One region of the Burkholderia sp. NLJ2 genome, then DNA from elsewhere that is predicted to be linked to it. Evidence: riboswitches for the same ligand, from Rfam matches in the RefSeq annotation. Region 1 holds a riboswitch; each other region holds the start of a gene.
The links. Region 1 has a riboswitch for cobalamin ahead of cobG (precorrin-3B synthase). Riboswitches for the same ligand answer to the same signal wherever they lie in the genome.
Positions count from the first base shown of each region.

Region 2: another riboswitch for cobalamin. It lies ahead of R9B84_RS36350 (CbtB domain-containing protein); the one in region 1 lies ahead of cobG (precorrin-3B synthase).
Region 3: another riboswitch for cobalamin. It lies ahead of R9B84_RS12845 (TonB-dependent receptor domain-containing protein); the one in region 1 lies ahead of cobG (precorrin-3B synthase).

Region 1 is NZ_CP137808.1:1,879,804-1,886,707, forward strand. It holds gene R9B84_RS08585 (precorrin-8X methylmutase) at 1-426, opposite strand, end outside; gene cobG (precorrin-3B synthase) at 419-1,777, opposite strand; cobalamin riboswitch at 1,912-2,103, opposite strand; gene cbiE (precorrin-6y C5,15-methyltransferase (decarboxylating) subunit CbiE) at 2,306-3,559, shown strand; gene R9B84_RS08600 (cobalt-precorrin-5B (C(1))-methyltransferase) at 3,559-4,647, shown strand; gene R9B84_RS08605 (cobalt-precorrin-6A reductase) at 4,644-5,375, shown strand; gene cobM (precorrin-4 C(11)-methyltransferase) at 5,419-6,147, shown strand; gene R9B84_RS08615 (MFS transporter) at 6,395-6,904, opposite strand, start outside.
Region 2 is NZ_CP137810.1:3,074,160-3,081,063, reverse strand. It holds gene R9B84_RS36370 (MFS transporter) at 1-431, shown strand, start outside; gene metE (5-methyltetrahydropteroyltriglutamate--homocysteine S-methyltransferase) at 718-3,012, opposite strand; gene R9B84_RS36360 (LysR family transcriptional regulator) at 3,139-4,047, shown strand; gene R9B84_RS36355 (CbtA family protein) at 4,079-4,801, opposite strand; gene R9B84_RS36350 (CbtB domain-containing protein) at 4,815-5,024, opposite strand; cobalamin riboswitch at 5,058-5,195, opposite strand; gene R9B84_RS36345 (histidine phosphatase family protein) at 5,247-5,834, shown strand; gene R9B84_RS36340 (inorganic phosphate transporter) at 6,015-6,904, shown strand, end outside.
Region 3 is NZ_CP137808.1:2,791,120-2,798,023, reverse strand. It holds gene R9B84_RS12870 (SIMPL domain-containing protein) at 1-277, opposite strand, end outside; gene R9B84_RS12865 (EVE domain-containing protein) at 470-931, opposite strand; RNA gene ssrS (6S RNA) at 1,003-1,184, opposite strand; gene R9B84_RS12855 (cell division protein ZapA) at 1,266-1,580, opposite strand; gene R9B84_RS12850 (ATPase) at 1,577-1,927, opposite strand; cobalamin riboswitch at 2,082-2,335, shown strand; gene R9B84_RS12845 (TonB-dependent receptor domain-containing protein) at 2,400-4,316, shown strand; gene R9B84_RS12840 (FecCD family ABC transporter permease) at 4,356-5,354, shown strand; gene R9B84_RS12835 (ABC transporter ATP-binding protein) at 5,351-6,172, shown strand; gene cobT (nicotinate-nucleotide--dimethylbenzimidazole phosphoribosyltransferase) at 6,225-6,904, shown strand, end outside.

The DNA of each region.
Region 1 (6,904 bases):
GTGGAACAGCGCGGTCGGCGCGTTGCCGATCACGACGACGCTGCCCGTGAGATGCGGGCGCCACAGTTCGAGCGCGGCGGCCGAGCGCGTGTTGCCGAGATGCCGCGCAAGATCGGGCACCTCCGGCTCGCCGAGCGTGCAGATCACGGGATTGCCCGCCGGCAGCCGTGCGCGCGTGATGCCTTCGGCAACCATCTTCGCATCGCACAGGATCGGCGCGCCGGCCGCGAGCGCCGTGCGGCCCGCAGTGCCGGCGCCGGCCGAGAAGCGCAGGTCGTAGACGACATCGACCATCCCGCACGCGTGGATCACGCGCACCGCGAGTTTCTCGAGATCGGGCGGGACCTGCGACAGGTCGGCCTCGGCGCGGATCGTCGCGAACGACTGGCGGTAGATTTCCTGTCCGTCGCGAATGTAGTCAAGCATCGGTGGTGGTGTCCTGGCTATGCCGTGCGCCCGTGAGGCGGGCCGCGGCCTGGTCAATCGTCAGATGGCGCGCGAGCGGGGCGCCGAGGCCCGCGGCGGCGTCGCGCCGGTAAAGGTCGTAGTGCGCGGGCGCAACCGCGACGAGCGTGTGCGTCGCGGGATGCGGCAGCGCGCAATGGCGCTCGCAGCCGGTCAGGTGCACGTCGACCGGATGGCCGAGGCGCGCGGCAAGCGCGAGCGCGTCGTGTTTCGTGTCCGCGTGCGCTTTCGCGCAGCCCGCGCTGCCGGTGCACGCGACGAGCGTCGCAAGCGGGTCCGACGATGTACACACGAGGCCGAGCGATGCGAGCGCATCGAGCGTGGCCGGTGCGCGTGCGTGCGACACGCCGTGGATGAACACGCCTTGCCACGGCGTCATCGACAGCGTGCCGTCGCCGTCTGTTTCAGCCAATGCGGCGAGCCGTTCCAGTTGCGTCGCGTCGAGCCGCCCGAGCGCGAATTGCGCGCCGATGCTGCAACGCGCTGCGTCGAGCGACGGACGCGCGCCGAAACGCAGTGCGGAATCGGAATGCATGCGCCGCCAGCCGGCGAGCGCGGGATCGGCCGCGAGCGGAAAGGGCAGGTAGTGCTGCGCGCGTTCGAGCAACACGCGTTCGCCGCACGTCGCCGTCGCGAGCAGCGCACGCATCCGCGTGACGTCGGCCGGCGCGAGATCGAGGAACGCAAGCAGCAGTCCGCGGACGAGCGCAACGCTCTGGTCGGGCGACACATCGACCGCAGCAGGCGTATCGTCGAATGCAATCGGCGGGCAGCCGGCCAGCCCGGCCGCGATGCGCACCGCGCCGTCGTCGCGGCGCCATGCGGCAAGCCAGATGTCGTGCGGATGATCGAGCGCCGCGACCGATTCGCCGCCGTCGAGCTGGATCGAGAATTTCGGCGACAGTTCGCCGCGACGCGGCTCGCTTGCCAGCATGTCGAGCAGCGGAACGGCGAGCGCGCGGCTGTCGACGAGCGCGGCGGGGTCGTGCCCGGCGAGCGGGCTGAGCATCACGTTGCGGACGTCGTCGCTCGCGGCGAGCGCGGCCGCATTGGCAGTTGAATCCGCGGTCGAGTTCGCGGTGGCATCGGCGCGCGGGCCAAGCCCCGCGTCGAGCAACGCGCGTGTCAGCGCGTCGGCCGCGCCGTCGCGAATGCCGCGCAGCTGGAGATTCGCACGATTGGTCGCGTCGATCGCGCCGGAGCCGTATGCGCGCGCGGCGGCGGCGATCGCGCGTGCCTGGCCCGCGTCGAGCCGGCCGCCCGGCAGCTTGATCCGGCACAGCCCGCCGTCGGCGGCCGCAACGACGCGCATGAGCCCCGGGCAGGCCGAAGGGCGCACGACAGGCGACGCAGGAATCGAATCGGGGGCGGAACTCAACGGGGTACCGGGACAGTGTCGCGCCGCGGCCAACGCATCGGTACACCCCGCCCGACGCCGACTGGCACGCACGCACTTTCTGGCCGGCAGGTCTCCTGGCTGACAGGTCGGCGCCGGCTCCCGGCCTTCCCGGTCGAACCAGTGGCGTGAGGGGGGAAATCGGCTCGCTGTCTACAGTTGCGGGGGCAGCCACAGCGGCGCGCGGCGCGCCCTGTGTTCCCTCTTCGGCCCCGAGGGGCACCGGCGAACGAACGGCCGTAGGATACCCGATTTCGACTGCGGTTCGCGACCGGAAAGCCGTTCGCGACGGGCGAAACGGACGACGGCCCGGCGCCGGCGAGCCGGCAGATGAAACGCGGGATGGAACACGGTACCATGCCGTCTTTCGCAATGCGGACGGCTGCGCCGGCCCTTTTACGGCTGCGCGGCGACACGATGGAATCGAACGATGGGGAAGGGTGCATGACGGCGTGGCTGACGGTAGTGGGCATCGGCGACGACGGTTACGCGGGGCTCGGCCGCAGCGCGCGGCGCGCGTTGCTCGACGCGACGCTCGTCGTCGGCGCGACGCGGCATCTCGACATGCTGCCCGCGCGGCTGCCGGCCGCGCGCGAAACGTGGCCGTCGCCGTTCGACATCGCGGGCGTGCTCGCCCGCCGCCCGTCGCCCGTCTGCGTGCTCGCGAGCGGCGACCCGATGCTGTTCGGCGTCGGCGCCACGCTCGCGCGCCAGCTTTCCCCCGACGAATGGCGCGTACTGCCCGCGCCGTCGTCGCTGTCGCTCGCGGCCGCGCGCCTCGGTTGGGCGCTGCAGGACGTCGGTGCGGTATCGCTCGTCGGCCGTCCGCTCGCGACGCTCGCGCGTCACCTGCTGCCGGGCCGGCGCCTGTTCGTGCTGAGCGCCGACGGCCGCACGCCGGCCGCCGTCGCGGCCGAACTCGCCGCACGCGGCTTCGGGCCGACGCGCATCAGCGTATTCGAACATCTGGGCGGCCCGCTCGAGCGGCGCCTCGACGGCCTCGCGCAAGACTGGAACGTCGACGAAACGGCCGCGCTCAATCTCGTCGCGCTCGACTGCCAGGCCGGCCCGGATGCGCCGCGCCGCGCGCTCACGCCCGGCTTGCCCGACGATGCGTACCGCCACGACGGCCAGCTCACCAAGCGCGACCTGCGCGCGATGACGCTCGGACGCCTCGCGCCCGCGCCCGGCGAGCTGCTGTGGGACGTCGGCGCCGGCAGCGGCTCGATCGGCATCGAATGGATGCGCGCGCATCCGTCATGCCAGGCGATCGCGATCGAAGCGCATGCGGAGCGGCAGCGCTTCATCGAGCACAACCGCGACGCGCTCGGCGTGCCGGGCCTGCAACTCGTCGCGGGCCGCGCGCCCGATGCGCTCGCCGGGCTCGCCGCGCCGGACGCGGTCTTCATCGGCGGCGGTGCGACGGCGCCCGGCGTGCTCGACGCGTGCTGGTCGTCGCTGAAGCCTGGCGGCCGGCTGGTCGCGAACGCGGTCACGCTGCAGGGCGAGATGGCGCTTGCCGCATGGCGCGACGCGCACGGCGGCACACTCACGCGCGTGTCGCTCGCGCATGCAGAGCCGCTCGGCCGCTTTGACACATGGCGGCAGCCGTTGCCGGTCACGCTGTACGATGTTCGCAAGCCCGACGCGGCCGCCATGGCCGGACCGTCGAACCTGACGAACGAAACGGACGCGTGATGCGCGACGAAACCCCCGAACAGCACGCTCCGCTGCGCTTCGGCTATACGACCGGCAGCTGCGCGACCGCGACATCGCTCGCAGCCGCGCGCCTGCTGCTCGCGGGCCACGCGGACGATGCCGTCGAGATCGTGCTGCCGAAGGGGCAGCGCGTGATGATGCGGCTCGAGTTCTGCCGGACCACGGCCGACGGCGCCGAAGCCGGCACGATCAAGGATGCCGGCGACGATCCGGACGTCACGCACGGCGCGCTGATCTTCGCGCGCGTTGCGCTTGCGGCGGCGCCCGGCGTGCGTTTTCACGCGGGGCCGGGCGTCGGCACGGTCACGCGTGCGGGGCTGACGCTGGCGGTCGGTGAACCGGCGATCAACCCGGTGCCGCGCCAGATGATGACGACGCACCTCGACGCGCTGGCGGCCGAGCATGGCTACATGGGCGGCTTCGACGTGACGATCGGCGTGGAAGGCGGCGAAGCGCTCGCGCTGAAGACGATGAACCCGCGCCTGGGTATCGTCGGCGGGCTGTCGATTCTCGGGACGACCGGCATCGTGCGGCCGTTCTCGTGCTCGGCGTATATCGCTTCGATCCACCAGGGCATCGACGTCGCGCGCGCAAACGGCATCCAGCATATCGCCGCGTGCACGGGCAATACGAGCGAAGACGCGATGCGTGCGCACTACCACCTGCCCGACATGGCGCTGGTCGAGATGGGCGATTTCGCGGGCGCGGTGCTCAAGCACCTGCGGCGCGCACCGATCGCGCGGCTGTCGATGTGCGGCGGCTTCGGCAAGCTCAGCAAACTCGCGGCCGGCCACCTCGACCTGCACAGCCGCCATTCGAGCATCGACCTGCCGCTGCTCGCGCAGTGGGCGGCGGAGGCCGGCGCGAGCGATGCGCTGCAGGCAGCGATGCGCGCCGCGAACACGAGCCAGGAAGCGCTGAAGCTCGCGCTGGCCGCCGGCGTGCCGCTCGGCGATCTCGTCTGCGCGGAGGCGCTGCGCGTCGCACGCGATATCGTGCCGCCATCGGTCGCCGTCGAGATGTTCGCGATCGACCGGCAGGGCCGCTTCGTCGGGCAAGCGCGATGAGCACGCGCATCCTGCTGCTCGGCGGCACCGGCGACGCGCTGAAAATCGCGCGCGCACTCGGTCCGCACCACGTGTATAGCCTGGCCGGCCTCGGCAAGGTACCCGACGACCTGCGCTGCGACGTGCGCGTCGGCGGTTTTGGCGGCGCCGCCGGATTGGCCGCGTATCTGCGCAGCGCCGGCATCGGCCTCGTGATCGACGCGACCCATCCGTATGCCGCGCAAATCAGCGCGAATGCCGCTGCCGCGACGCGCGACGCGGGCGTGCCGCTGTGGGCGCTGCGCCGCGCGCCTTGGGCGCCGCAACCCGGCGACGACTGGCGGATGGTCGACGACTGGGCCGGCATCGAGGCCGCGCTCGCGCCGTTCCGGCGGCCGCTTTTCACGCTCGGCCGCGAGCCGCTCGCGCATCTCGACGCGATCCCGCCGCACCAGTTCTGGCTCGTGCGCTGCCTCGATGCGCACCCCGGCAACGCGCACGCGCAGATCGTCGCCGCGCGCGGGCCGTTCACGCTCGACGGCGAGCGCGCACTGTTCGCGCTGATGGGGATCGACGTCGTCGTCAGCAAGAACAGCGGCGGTGCGGCCACCGAGGCCAAGCTCGACGTCGCACGCGAACGCCGGCTGCCGGTCGTGATGCTGCGCCGGCCGCCGCTGCCCGACGCCGACCGCGCGTTCGACTCGGCCGCCGCGCTGCTCGACGCACTCGATCCGGCCGCCCGCGCGTGACGCCGCGCGGCCGATCATCCAACGAATAAACGGAGATTTTTCGATGACGGTGTATTTCATCGGCGCGGGCCCCGGCGACCCGGAGCTGATCACGGTGAAGGGCCAGCGCCTCGTGCGCAGCTGCCCGGTGATCCTGTATGCGGGCTCGCTGGTGCCGGCGGCCGTGCTCGACGGCCATCGCGCGGAGCAGGTCGTCAATACGGCCGAGCTCGACCTCGACGCGATCGTCGCGCTGCTCGCCGCCGCGCATGCGAAAGGGCAGGACGTCGCGCGCGTGCATTCGGGCGATCCGTCGTTGTACGGCGCGATCGGCGAGCAGATCCGCCGGCTGAGGGTACTCGGGATTCCGTACGAAATCGTGCCGGGCGTGACGGCCACGGCCGCGTGCGCGGCAACGCTCGGTGTCGAGCTGACGCTGCCCGGCGTCGCGCAGACGGTGATCCTCACGCGCTTCGCGGGCAAGACGACGATGCCGGAAGGCGAAGCGCTCGGCGCGCTCGCCGCGCACCGCGCGACGCTCGGGATCCATCTCGGCGTGCGCCATCTCGCGCGCATCGTCGACGAAGTGCTGCCGCATTACGGCGCCGATTGCCCGGTCGCGGTGATCTATCGCGCGAGCTGGCCCGACGAGGAACGCGTGACCGGCACGCTCGCCGACATCGTCGGCAAGGTGCAGGGCACGCAGATCGAGCGCACCGCGCTGATCCTGGTCGGGCGCGTGCTCGACGCCGAAGGGTTCGCGGATTCGACGCTGTACGCGAGCGCAGGCTGATCGTGCGCGCGGATCGGCGATCACGGACATCACGTGCACGGTGACGGTCGAACCGTGTGCGCAACCCATGCCTCATGCCGATCTGCGAGCAACTGATCGGCGTACTGGCCGACGACGTGCAGCCCGCGATCCGGGTGTGCCTACTGTGCAACGATGACCGTGCGATTTGCGGCGACGTCCGTCCGAACATGCCTATCGACGGTTGCCGTCGGAGCGGGAAACGGGCGGCTGACGCGCGGCCCTCTGCCTAAGCACTCGCAACACGCCGCGCGAGCCGCGGCGCAAAACCCGCCGCCAGCGCGAACAGCACGACGCACAGGCACGCCATGACCACCCACGCGGGCGTCAGGTCCGCGAGATGCTGGCGCACGACGCCGGCCGCGAACGGGAACAACCCGGCGACCAGGTAGCCGACACCCTGCACGAACCCCGTCAGCGATGCGGCGTCCGCCGGCGTCGCCGCATGGTCGACCGTGACGATCAGCGACAGCGGAAACAGCGCGCCGATCCCCGCACCGAGCAGCAGCGCGGCCGGCAGCGCGAGCGTCTCCGGCGCGGCCAGCATCACCAGCAAGCCGACGAACAGCGACGCGATCGCCGCATGCAGCGCGGGCCGGCGATCGGGCAGGCGGTCGATCGTCGCCGAGATCGTCAGCCCCGCGACGACTTCCGCGAGCGTCACGCCGCCGAGCAGGCTGCCGGCCGCCGTCGGTGACCAGCCGAGCCGCATGTAGTACGGCGGCAGCCACGCGAGCAC
Region 2 (6,904 bases), on a different replicon from region 1:
CCACGCGCGTGCTGCTGATCACCGGCGCATGGGCCGCGATCGTCCCGTTCGTGATGCTGCCGCTCGTGCACATGGGCACGCCACTGTCGATCACGGTCGGCGTCGGCCTCGCGACGCTCGCGGAATCGGGCTACTACTCGGTGGTCGCGGGTTTCGTCAGCGGCATCTTTGTCGCGCGGATCCGCTATACGGCAATCTCGATCGCATACCAGGTGTGCGGCGCGCTCGCCGGCGGCCTCACGCCGCTCGTCGCGACCGTCATCGCGCAGAACGTCGCGCCGCAATGGTGGCCGCTCGCGATCCAGTACACGAGTGCCGCGATCCTCTCGTCGCTGTGCGTGTGGCTGATCTCGCGCCGCGTCAGCATCGACGATGCCGGTGCGCCCGGCAAGGTGAACGAGTCGCTGCCGCGCGGGGCGCGCACCGCGTAATTGACGCACGACGGGCCGGCGGCTTCGCCTGCCCGGTTCTCGCGCATACGGGGCGGCCGACAGGTCGCCCGTTCTCCTTCCGGGAATCCACTCCCCCGCCTGTTTCGCGACGACGTCGCCGTCAGTCTTCCCGACTGTCTTCGTCAGGCGTTTTCACCCGGTAGTACATCACGCCGATCCGGATAACGACGCGTCCCGGGGCCTGCCCGGGACGGTCTGAATCGGTGCGGCGCCTGTCGCCGGATCGTCGATCGCGGCGAGCAGGCGCACAGCGTTCGCACGCGCGTTATTGCATCGGGTTGCGAAGCGTCTTCGCGGCGGCGACCATGTTCGTCAGCGCCGGAATGACCTCCGCCCACTGGCGCGTCTTCAGGCCGCAGTCCGGGTTCACCCACAGGCGCTCCGCCGGAATCCGCTCGGCCGCCTTCTTCATCAGGCCGACGATGTGATCCTGCGTCGGGATGTTCGGCGAATGGATGTCGTACACGCCCGGCCCGATCTCGTTCGGATACCTGAAGCTGTCGAATGCGTCGAGCAGCTCCATGTCCGAGCGCGACGTCTCGATCGTGATCACGTCCGCATCCATGTCGGCGATCGACGCGATGATGTCGTTGAACTCCGAATAACACATGTGCGTGTGGATCTGCGTGTCGTCCTGCACGCCGTTCGCCGTGATGCGGAACGATTCGACCGCCCACTTCAGGTACTCGCCCCATTGCGCGCGGCGCAGCGGCAGCCCTTCGCGCAGCGCGGCCTCGTCGATCTGGATCACGCGCACGCCGGCCTTCTCGAGATCGAGCACTTCGTCGCGGATCGCAAGCGCGAGCTGGTAGCACGACACCGAGCGCGGCTGGTCGTCGCGCACGAACGACCAGTTCAGGATCGTCACGGGGCCGGTCAGCATGCCCTTCATCGGCTTGTTCGTCAGCGACTGCGCGTACGTGATCCATTCGACCGTCATCGCCTTCGGGCGGCTGATGTCGCCGAACAGGATCGGCGGCTTCACGCAGCGCGAACCGTACGACTGCACCCAGCCGAACTGGCTGAACGCGTAGCCGTCGAGCTGCTCGCCGAAGTATTCGACCATGTCGTTGCGCTCGGCTTCGCCATGCACGAGCACGTCGAGTTCGAGCGACTCCTGTTCGCGGACGCTGCGTTCGATCTCGGCCTTCATCGCCGTGCGGTAGCCGGCTTCATCCAGCGCACCTGCCTTGAACTGGCTGCGCGCCTGGCGGATTTCGGCGGTCTGCGGGAACGAGCCGATCGTCGTCGTCGGGAAGGCCGGCAGGTTCAATCGCGCCGACTGCTTCGGCGCACGCTGCGTATACGGGCTCACGCGGTTGCCGAGTTGCGCGTCGATGCGCGCGATCGCCGCCTTCACCACCGGGTTGTTCACACGCGGCGAGCGGCCGCGCGAGTCGATCGCGGCGGCGTTCGCGGCAAGCGCGTCGGCCACCTGGTCGCGGCCTTCGTTCAGCGCGGTCGCGAGCACTTTCAACTCGTCGAGCTTCTGCAGCGCGAACGCGAGCCACGAACGGATCTCCGCGTCGAGCTTCTCCTCGCTCGCGAGATCGACCGGCACGTGCAGCAGCGAGCATGACGGCGCAAGCCACAGGCGATCGCCGAGCTGCTTCGCGAGCGGTTCGAGCCAGTCGAGCGTCGCATTCAGGTCCGTCTTCCAGATGTTGCGGCCGTTGATCGCACCAACCGACAACACGCGCTCGGCCGGCAGCTCGCGCACCAGTGCATCGACCTCGTCGCGTGCATTGATCGCGTCGATATGCAGGCCGTCGACGGGCAGCGAGCTCGCGAGCGTCAGGTTGTCCTGGAGCTCGCCAAAGTAGGTGGCGAGCAGCAGCTTGATGCGGCGCGTTTCCAGTGCCGCATACGCGGTGCGGAATGCCTGCCGCCATTCGGCGTCGAGCTCGGTGACGAGGATCGGTTCGTCGATCTGCACCCATTCGACGCCCTGCGCGGTCAGCGTGTCGAGCAGCGCGCCGTACACGGGCAGCAGCTTCGGCAACAGCGCGAGACGATCGGAATCGTCCTTCGCCTTGCCGAGCCACAAGTACGTGACGGGGCCGACGATCACCGGCTTGGCATTCACACCCTGCGCCTTCGCCTCGGCCAGTTGCTGAAGCAGCCGCGACGGGTCGAGCGAGAAGTTCGTGTCCGCATGGAATTCCGGCACGATGTAGTGATAGTTCGTGTCGAACCACTTCGTCATTTCGCCGGCCGAGACACCGCCGCAGCACGCTGCATGCTCTTCCGCCGACTGCGCCGAACGGCCGCGCGCGACGCGGAAATAGTTGTCGAGCACGTCGCCGTGGAAGCCCTGCACGCGCTTCGGCAAGTTGCCGAGCGTGAAGCTCATGTCGAGCACCTGGTCGTAGAACGCGAAATCACCGATCGGCGCGAGATCGAGATCGCGCTGCTCGTTCCAGTGACGCTGGCGCAGCCCGGCGCCGAGCGCCTTCAGCTCGTCGCGCGACGATTCGCCCTTCCAGTAGCGTTCGAGACCGAACTTGAGTTCGCGCTTCGCGCCGATGCGCGGAAAACCGAGGTTGTGTGTCCTGACCATGATGCTGCCGTCCAGATGTAGTGAATGTCCGGCAGCCATGATAGGGATTTCAATACATGAAATAAAATGGCATTATTTCATTCATTCATTAAATCTGTTCATGCATCTGCCAGGTGAGCGATATCCATGCTGGAACGATTCCATCTCGTCGTCATTCGTGAAGTCGAGCGCCAGGGCTCGCTGACCGCGGCCGCCAATGCGCTGCATCTCACGCAATCGGCGCTCAGCCATACCGTCCGGAAAATCGAGCAGCAGCTCGGCACGCCGATCTGGGATCGGGAAGGCCGCGGCCTGCGGCTCACGCAGGGCGGGCAATATCTGCTGAAGCTGGCGAACCGGCTGCTGCCGCAGTTCGAACTCGCCGAGGAGCGGATGAAACAGTACGCGAAGGGCGAGCGCGGCACGCTGCGCATCGGGATGGAATGCCACCCGTGCTACCAGTGGCTGCTGAAGGTCGTGTCGCCGTATCTGTCACGCTGGCCCGACGTCGACGTGGACGTGAAGCAGCGCTTCCAGTTCGGCGGCATCGGCGCGCTGTTCGGCTATGACATCGACGTGCTCGTCACGCCCGATCCGCTGAACAAGCCGGGCCTGCGCTTCGATCCCGTGTTCGACTACGAGCAGGTGCTGGTGGTCGCCGACTCGCACCGGTTCGCGAACGCCGACTACGTGACGCCCGAGCAACTGACCGACGAGATCCTGATCACGTATCCGGTCGAAACTGACCGGCTCGACATCTACAACCAGTTCCTGACGCCGGCCGGCATCATACCGAGGCGGCACAAGTCGATCGAGACGACCGACATCATGCTGCAAATGGTCGCAAGCGGGCGCGGCGTGGCCGCGCTCCCGAGATGGCTCGCCGACGAATACGCGGACCGGATGCCGGTCGTGCCGGTCAAGCTCGGTAAAAAGGGCATCGCGAAGCAGATCTTCCTGGGCATCCGCGAAGCGGACGCGTCGATCGACTATCTGGCCGCGTTCGTCACGCTTGCGCGCGAATCGACGTGGAGCGCGCCGCGCATGCTGCGCTAGGCGCGCTAGGCGTGCTCGTTTGCGATACGCGTCAGGCGGCGCGCATGCCGATGCGTTCGCTGCGCTCGACCCACGCGCCGAACAGCAGGCCGATCGTCGTCCACATGATCGCCTGCATGCCGATGGCCGCGACGCGGAACTTCCACAGCACGGCGGCCGGGAAGCCGGCCGGCACTTCGTTGATCGACGGCAGCCCGAGCTGCACGGCCGCGATGATCGCAATGAACACGAGCCCCGCGACGATCGATGCGTTCCATTGGCCGAGCTTCGCCAGCAGATGGCGACGCACGCTGACCGAGAACACCATCGTCGCGATCGAGATCGCGATCATCAGGAAGAACAGGCCCGTGCGATAGCCGATCGTGTCGGGATCGCCGACCGACGGCGGATTGGCCGGGTACTTGATGTTCGGCACGATCACGAGCGCGACGAACGCCGCGAGCGCGAGCCACGCGGCCAGCGGCCGTGCCGGGAGGCGGCCGCCTCGCCCGTATGCATACGCAAAGACCAGCGCGAACAGCCCGCCGCATGCCGCTCCGTAGGTCACGACACCCGTCAGCAGGCCGAGGCCGGCCTGCGTATCGCGGCTGACCAGTTCGGGCTCCGGTGCCTCGCCTTTGGCGGCATCGCGCTTTTCTTCAAAGGAGATCGCCTGATCGACTTGCGGTTCGCCGGCGATTTTCGCGAAACCGAACGTGAGGAGGCCCGCGGCGATGCCTGCGAGCATCCCGCGCATGAGCAGCTTTCCGACCATCGTGCGCTCCGCGTCAGTGGCAGGGAAAACCAAGCAGATGGCGGCCGTCGTGGACGAATTCGTGCACGACCATACCCGGCACGAGCGACGTCGCGCCTTGTTCCGCGCCGACGAAATAGAGTGCGAGCAGCAGGATCAGGCCGACGAACACGGCCCACGGCAACAGTTCGCGGACGGGGATGGGTGCCGGCACGACAACCGGCTTCAGCACTGCTTCGCTCATGGATGCACCTCAGGGGAATCGCGCCCCGACGAAAGTTGAATGGGTACGAAGGCAGGTCTGGCTTCCGGGATCGGGATTCCCCGGTTACAGTGGCGCGACCGCGCCGGGATTGCACCGGCTTCCGCGTTTCGTGTCGGGCGAATTGTACGCGCGAACGTCCGCGTATTGAAGTGATGGCCCGCGAGCGACCGCGCACCCGCCCCGGCCCCTCCGAACACCGACATGAACATGCATGCCTCGCTGCGCCTGATCGCACACGCTTCGACCCGGGCGATGCGCACCGGTACGTTTCCCGACGATGATCCGCTCGATGCACGCGGGCTCGCCGACGCCACCTCGCTGCGCGATCGTTGGGCGGGCGTCGCCGGCGCGCTCGTGCTGTGCAGCCCCGCATGCTGCGCGCGGCAAACCGCCGATGCGCTAGGGCTACGTGCCGACATTGATGACGCACTGCGCGACATCGACTACGGAAACTGGCACGGCAAGCGGCTGCACGACCTCGCACGCGACCTGCCGGACAAACTGGGTGAATGGATCGACGATCCAGCCGCATCGCCGCACGGCGGCGAATCGTTCGATGCAGCCATGCACCGCGTCGGCGCATGGTTGAACGCGCTGCAGCGCGGCCGCGACATCGTCGCGATCACGCATGCGGCGATCGTTCGCGCGGCCGTCGCACATGCACTGCCGATGGATTCCAACGCTGCGACCCGCGTCGACGTCGCGCCGCTGTCATGCATGACGTTCGTTGCATCGCCGCACGGCTGGACGTTGATCGCGGACGACGATCGGCACGACACCGACGCGTAAGCCCCTGCCGTGTTGTGCTCACTATGTGGAACGCGATGCGAGCCGACGTGTCTCGTCGCGATCGCAAACCGATGCCTGCCTTACATCACTGCAAGACATACCGTTCGTCGTCCCGACTGTCATCAAACTGACTGCTGGCCGAAGCTAGGATCGAACGCGGTTCCCTTACGAGATGCCGTCATGAATCAACCTGCTTCGTCCGCCTCGAACAATCCGAACTCCGTCGAGCGCACCCGGCAAGTCGGCTATGCCGTCTTCCTGCTGGTGCTCGCGATCGGCGCGATCTATATCGCCACGCACCTGATCGACGATCTGTCGCCGGTGCGCGAAGGGTCGCTGTTCCCGTACCTGATGCTCGGCGCGGCACTGCTGATCGCGCTCGGCTTCGAATTCGTCAACGGTTTCCACGACACCGCGAACGCGGTCGCCACCGTGATCTATACGCACTCGCTGACGCCGAACGTCGCGGTGATCTGGTCCGGCATGTGGAACTTCCTCGGCGTGATGGTCTCGAGCGGCGCTGTCGCGTTCGGCATCCTGCAGTTGCTGCCGGTCGAGCTGATCCTGCAGGTCGGCAGCGGCGCGGGCTTCGCGATGGTGTTCGCGCTGCTGATCGCCGCGATCGTGTGGAACCTCGCGACCTGGTATTTCGGGTTGCCGTCGTCGAGCTCGCATACGCTGATCGGATCGATCATCGGCGTCGGGCTGATGAACCAGTTGATGCACGGGCCGTCGGGCACGAGCGGCGTCGACTGGGGCCAGGCGCTCGGCGTCGGCAAGTCGCTGCTGTTGTCGCCGATTGTCGGCTTCCTGTGCGCGTCGCTGCTGCTGCTCGTGCTGAAGGCCGTCGTGCGGATTCCCGAGCTGTACAAGGAGCCGCCGAAGGATCAGCCGCCGCCGTTCTGGATCCGCTGCCTGCTGATCCTGACCTGCACGGGCGTGTCGTTCGCGCACGGCTCGAACGACGGGCAGAAGGGGATGGGCCTCATCATGCTGATCCTGATCGGTACGGTGCCGACCGCGTATGCGCTGAACAAGGCCGTTACGCCGGCCGAATCGCAGACCTTCGT
Region 3 (6,904 bases), 910 kb from region 1:
CGCCCTTCGCCTGCGACAGCGCGGCATCGGCGCGCTGGTTCAGTGCGGACGTGAGGCTGCCCGGATCCTTGGCCTGCTGTTCGTAGAACAGCGTGATGTGGATGATGTCCTGCGGCACGTCGGCGCTGGCCTGCGACGAAAGCGACAGCACGCCCGCCGGTTCCGGAAAGTGCGGATTCGCGGTCTGCGCGTGTGCGGCGGGCGACGCGAGCGTCAGCGCGACGGGAACGGCGGCGGCGAGGGCGAGCGACAGCGCGAGTGCGGATTTCTTGGTCATTGTTGGGCTCCTTGTGCGAGGGCGCGCACGCGGATCACGCGTGCACGACGCGGGCGTACCGCGCAACGAAAAAAAACAGCCGGCCCGATAGGCCGACAGCGGTTGCTTAGGCTGCGCGAAAGACCCGCGAGTTCCGTGGCGGCCGCGCGTGCTGACGAGATTTGACCTTTGGCGCGCGCCTGCTGCGTGCGCCTACTTCATCAGCTTTTCGGTGATGAACCGCCATTCGGCGCGCGTGACTGGCGTGATCGACAGCCGGTTGCCGCGTGCGAGCACGCGCATGTCGGTGAGTTCGTCGTGTTCGCGCAGTGCGGCGAGCGGCACGAGCGGCGCCTTTTTCACATAGCGCACGTCGACGAGCAGCCAGCGCGGCGCGTCCTGCGTCGACTTCGGGTCGTAATAAGGGCTTTTCGGATCGAACTGCGTGGGATCGGGGTAGGGCGTCGACGACACTTCGGCGAGGCCTGCGATGCCCGGCTCGGGGCAGCTCGAGTGGTAGAACAGCACGCCATCGCCGATCTTCATCGTGTCGCGCATGAAATTGCGCGCCTGATAGTTGCGCACGCCGGTCCACGGCAGCGAGCGCTGCGGTGCGTTGGCGAGATCGTCGATGCTTGCTTCGTCCGGTTCGGACTTCATCAGCCAGTATTGCATGGATCGTGATCGACGCAGAAAGAGGCTGCTACAAAAGAAAACGGCACCGGGCTTTGCCCGATGCCGTTGGATAGGTCCCCGCCTTGGCCGCTAGGCCGGCATCCTGAACCTGAGGTTCAGAATTGGTCGCAGTTAGCAGCACTTCGGGTACATCAGACAGAGTGACGCGCGCGCCCGTGCTACAAATTTCCGCAACCGTGCACATGGCATTGGTTCAAGGAATATATGACCTTGGCGAACCAGGCAGGGAAGCTGACTGAACTGTGTTTCGATGCGCCAATTTGACCACCGTTGATCGCCGAGATCAAGGAGAATCGACGCATCGATTAAAACGTTACTGCGTCTCGTGCTGTGCGAGCACCGCGCCGAGCTGTTCGTTCATCTGGTGCATTGTACGACGGATTTCCTCCGCCGGAAATGCTTCACCGTGCCGCACGCTCGTTTGCAGCCGCAGCAATTCCGATGCGAGCGACAACGCCGCCATCACCGCGATGCGATCGGTGCCGCGTACCGAGCTGTTCGAGCGGATTTTCGACATTTCGGCGTCGACGCGCGCGACCGCCTCGAGCAGCGCCGCTTCGGTCTCGGCCGAACAGGCGAGACGATAGGCCTGACCGAGAATCGAGACTTCGATCTGCTTGGTGCTCATGCATGTTCTCCGTGGCTGGCCGCGTCATCGCCATCCGTACGCGCCTGCGCATCCAGCAGGTCGAGCTGGTTGTCGGCTTGTTCCGCGCTTTTCGAGCGCGGCAGCTTTTCGAGAATCGCGTTCAGTTTCACCTGCGCGTCGTCGATCTTTGCCGACAGCGTGTCGCGCTCGGCTGCGAGCGCATTGCGTTCGTCGCGCAGTTGCGCGAGTTCCGCACGGACCGTGTCCGCTTCCGCGCGCAATTGCGCGACCTGCTCCTCGAGCGCGAGCCGTTCCGAGTGATAGCGCTTGTTCAGCGAAATCAGACGGCCAATATTTTGAGATAAAGTTTCGAGTTCGTTGAGCATTTGCTGCGTCCTCTAAAGACCCAGCATTTTAGCGCGGAATAACGCGCAATCCGACATCTGTAACGTTTCCAGTCGTAACACCCCCGCTTCTTGCCGCGAATAGGCGCGTCCCGTGCGTGCCCGGACGCTTCCTTGACGCTCGCGCGAGCGGCTCCTAAACTGGCGCCGCCTCGGTGCTCGCGCGTGGAACGCGCGGTTAAACGGGAAGCAGGGCGCGGGCTCCGCCAGGAGACCGCCAACCTGCGCTGCCCCCGCAACGGTAAGCGGCCGCGTCCAGTGACGCAGGCCGGCTCGGGCGCGTTCCGCGTGCAGGTTTCGCACGCGGGCGCGGGCCACTGCGCGTCATCGCGCGGGAAGGCGAGCCGGTACGCCGCCAGCCCGGATACCGGCCGAGGCGGGGAGCCCTCACGGGCTTCGTGACGCGTGGCCTGCGGGGAGGCGGGGCGCGCAGTGCTTCACGGGATTTATCTTCATGCTGACCCCAATCGTCCGCACGGCGCTCGGCGCGCTCTGCGGATTGCCGCTGGCCGCCGCCGCGCAGACCGCGGCGAATGCCGATTCCGCGGCGTCCGCCGTACCCGCGGCAACGTCCACAGTGCCCGCGGCCCAGCCGGCCGCTGCAACCATGCTCGAACCGGTCGTCGTCACGGCGCAGCGCGCGCCGCAGGCGCTGGCCGACACGATTCCGCAAACCACCGTATTCGACGCGCAGGATATCGCCGCGCACCCGGGCGCCGACCTGCCGACGCTGCTCGCGCTCGCGCCCGGCGCGCAGATCGTGCGCAACGGCGGCCCGGGCGCGAGCGCGACGATGTTCCTGCGCGGCGCGGAGTCGACGCAGTCGCTCGTGCTGATCGACGGTGTGCGGGTCGATTCCGCGAGTCTCGGTGCCGCGCAACTGAGCCAGTTGCCGCTCGACCAGATCGAGCGCGTCGAGATCGTCAACGGCAACGTGTCGTCGCTGTACGGCTCGGGCGCGATCGGCGGCGTCGTGCAGGTGTTCACGAAGGACGGCGGCAATCATCCGCCGCGCTTCAACTTCGCGGTCGGCGTCGGCAGCTACGGCACACAGACACAGCAGGTCGGCGTATCGGGCCGGCTCGACAGCGACGGGAAGACGACGTTCAGCGTGTCGATCGCACGCGACAAGGACAACGGTTTTTCCGCGCTCGACCCGGCGAAGAAGCCGAACGCGAATCCGAATGCGAACGGCTACCTGAACGAGAGCATCACCGCGGCGCTGCGCCACCGCTTCAACGACCGCTGGGATGCGGGCGTCAGCTACTTCCAGTCGAACGGCAACAACAGCTACGACAATGCGTGGGGCGTGCCGACCGACCTGAACAACCTCTATTCGCGCGTGCAGCAGGTGCGTGCGTTCGCGAACGGCAAGCTGACCGACTGGTGGACCGCTCACCTGAGCGTCTCGACCGGCAACGATCGCAGCCAGTCGGCGTTGAACGGCGTCTACACCGATCACTTCAATACCGACAACCGCCAGTACACGTGGCAAAACGACTTCCGCATCGCGCCAGAACACCTGATCCAGGCCGGCTACGAGCGGCTCGACCAGCAGTTCATGTCGAATGCGTATGCCGCGCCGCAGCGTCACGTGAATTCCGGCTGGATCGGTTACTCGGGGCGCTTCGGCCGCCAGCAGTTCCAGGCGAACCTGCGCCGCGACCAGTACTCGGACTTCGGCGGCGCCAATTCCTACTATCTCGGCTACGGCCTCGAACTGACCGATCGCTGGAAGGTGACCGCGAGCTATTCGGACGCGTTCCGCGCGCCGAGCTTCAACGACCTCTATTACCCGATGGCCGGCAACCCGTCGATCCAGCCGGAGCGCAGCCATTCGATCGAGGCCGCGCTGCAGTACGCGTCCGATGCAGTGGGCGTGATGCGGCTCACCGCGTTCCAGACGCGCTATGCAAACCTGATCAACTATCGGCCCGACGGGAGCGGTTTCTACTATATTGCGCAGAACGTCGGCAGCGCGAAGGTGCAGGGGCTCGAAGGGTCGTGGCAGGGGCATGTCGGCGCGACCGACGTACGGGTTGCCGCCACGTTGCAGAACCCGGTCAACGAAACGCAGAATCAGGATCTCGACCGCCGCGCGCGACGTTTCGCGTCGATGGCCGTGAACCGCGCGTTCGGCGCGTGGCGCGTCGGCGGCGAATGGCTCGTGAGCGGCGCGCGTAACGATTCGGGCGGCGGGCGGCTCGGCGGCTACGGGATCGTCAACCTGTCCGCGCGCTACAACATCACGAAGTCGTGGTACGTCAGCGCGCGCATCGACAACCTGCTCGACAAGGACTACGAGCTTGCATATGCCTACAACACGCCGAAGCGCGGTGCCTATGTCACGCTCGGCTGGCAGCAGCAGTAAGCGGATGCGCCGCGCGTCGTGCGCGGGGCCGTGCGCGGCATGAGCGCCGCGCGCGCCGCCGCGATCTGGGCCGCGCTGGCCGCTGCGGTCGCGTTGCTGTTCGTCGCGTCGCTGTCGATCGGCAGCGTGCCGATGTCGCCGTGGCAGGCGCTCGCGTCGCTCGTGCCGCATGGCGGCGACGCGCTGTTCGCCGACATCGTCCGCACGCTGCGCCTGCCGCGCGCGCTCGCGGGTTTCGCATGCGGTGCGCTGCTCGCGCTTGCCGGTGCGCTGCTGCAGGTGCTGCTGCGCAACCCGCTCGCGGAACCGTACGTGCTCGGCGTGTCCGGCGGCGCGGCCGGGTTCGCGCTCGTCGCGATGATCGCGGGCGGTGCGTGGTGGCTCGTCGATGCGTCGGCGTTCGCGGGCTCGCTCGTGTCGGTCGCGCTCGTGCTCGGCCTCGCGCGCCGCGAGCTGTGGCGCGGCGATTCGCGCGACGCGTCGCCGCGGCTGCTGCTCACCGGTGTCGTGATCGCGGCAGGGTGGGGCGCGCTCGTCACGCTGCTGCTGTCGCTCGCGCCCGATGCGCGGCTGCGCGGGATCATCTTCTGGCTGACGGGCGACCTGAACGGCGTGACCGCGCCGTGGTTCGCATGGGGTGCGCTGCTGTTGGCCGCATGTGTTGCGCTGCCGGCTGCGCCGCAATTGAACGTGCTGCTGCGCGGCGACACGACCGCGCTCGCGCTCGGCGTGCCCGTCGCGCGCCTGCGTGTGCGGATCTATCTCGTCGCGTCGCTGGCCGCCGCGGCCGCGGTGACGACGGCCGGCACGATCGGCTTCGTCGGCCTCGTCGTGCCGCACGCGCTGCGGCTCGCGTTCGGCAACGACCAGCGCATGCTGCTGCCGGCCGCGATGCTTGCGGGCGGCGGCGGCGTGATGGCGGCCGACCTGCTCGCGCGCACCGCGATCGCGCCCGCGCAACTGCCGGTCGGCGTGATGACCGCGTTGATCGGCGTGCCGGTGTTCCTGTGGATGTTGCTGAGGAGACCGATGCGATGACGGGCACTGCACAGCACGCCGCTGCCGCCGGCAACGACATGGCCTGCGTGACCGTCGACCTGACGCTGAAGGCCGGCGCGCGCACACTGCTCGACGGTCTCACGCAGGCCTTCCGTCCCGGCGAAATCTGGTGCGTCGCGGGGCCGAACGGTGCGGGCAAGACGACGCTGCTCGCGACGCTCGCGGGGCTGCAGCCGCCAGCCGGCGGGCGCGTCGAGATCGACGGCCGGCCGCTCGTCGCATGGAAGCCTGCGCAGCTCGCGCAGCGCCGTGCGCTGATGCCGCAGCAACTGCACGATGCATTCAGCGCGACCGTGTTCGACACGGTGCTGCTCAATCGCTTTCCGTATCTCGGCGGCTGGGGCTGGGAGCGCGACGGCGACCGCGCGGCCGCGCGTGATGCGCTCGCGACGTTCGACCTTGCCGCACTTGAGTCGCGCGACGTGCTGTCGCTGTCGGGCGGCGAGCGGCAGCGGGTCGCGCTGGCCGCGACGCTGTGCCAGGATGCGCCGCTGATGCTGCTCGACGAGCCGCTCGCGCATCTCGACCTGCATCACCAGATCGACTGCCTGACCGCGCTGGCCGCGTGGCTCGACGCGGGCCCGCGCACGGTGCTGTTCTCGTGCCACGACCTGAATCTCGCGCGGCGTTTCGCGACGCATGCGCTGTTGCTCGACGGCCGCGGTCATGCATGGGCCGGCCCCGTGCACGACGTGCTGACGCCCGAGCGCGCCAGCGACGCGTTCGGCTATCCGCTCGTGCTGATTCGCGAGCATGGCCGCGACGCGCTGCTGCCTGCGTGGCCCGAGCGACAATGACCTTTTCCTTTACGATGCGCGGCGCAGGCCGCGCCAACGACAGGGTTCTTCGATGACGACTCCGACCCAATTCCCGCCCGCGATCGCGCCGCTCGACGATGCGCTGCGCAAGCGCCTGCAGCATGTGATCGACCACAAGACCAAGCCGCCCGGCAGCCTCGGCCAGCTCGAGGCGATCGCGCTGCAGATCGGCCTGATCCAGCGCACCGAGCGGCCGGTCGTGCAGCGCCCCGTGATGATCGTGTTCGCAGGCGATCACGGGATCGCGGCCGAGGGCGTGAGTCCCTATCCGCAGGCGGTGACCGCGCAGATGGTCGCGAACTTCCTGGCCGGCGGCGCGGCGATCAACGCGTTCTCGGGCGTCGCGCAGAGCGCGCTCGAGATCGTCGATGCGGGCGTGGCGTCGCCGCTGCCGTTGTCCGACCGGCTGGTGTCGCTGCCGGTCGCGCGCGGCACGCGCAACTTCGCGGCGGAGCCGGCGATGACGCACGACGAGGCGATGACGGCGCTTGCGGCCGGTGCGGCACGCGTGCGCCTGCACGCATCCCTCGGCACGAACGTGATCGGCTTCGGCGAGATGGGGATCGCGAACACGTCGTCGGCCGCGTGCCTGATGAGCCGCCTGCTCGGCGTGCCGATCGACGCATGTGTCGGGCGCGGCACGGGCCTCGACGACCAGGGCCTCGCGCACAAGCGCGCGGTGCTCGGCCGCGCGCTCGTCAAGCACTCGCA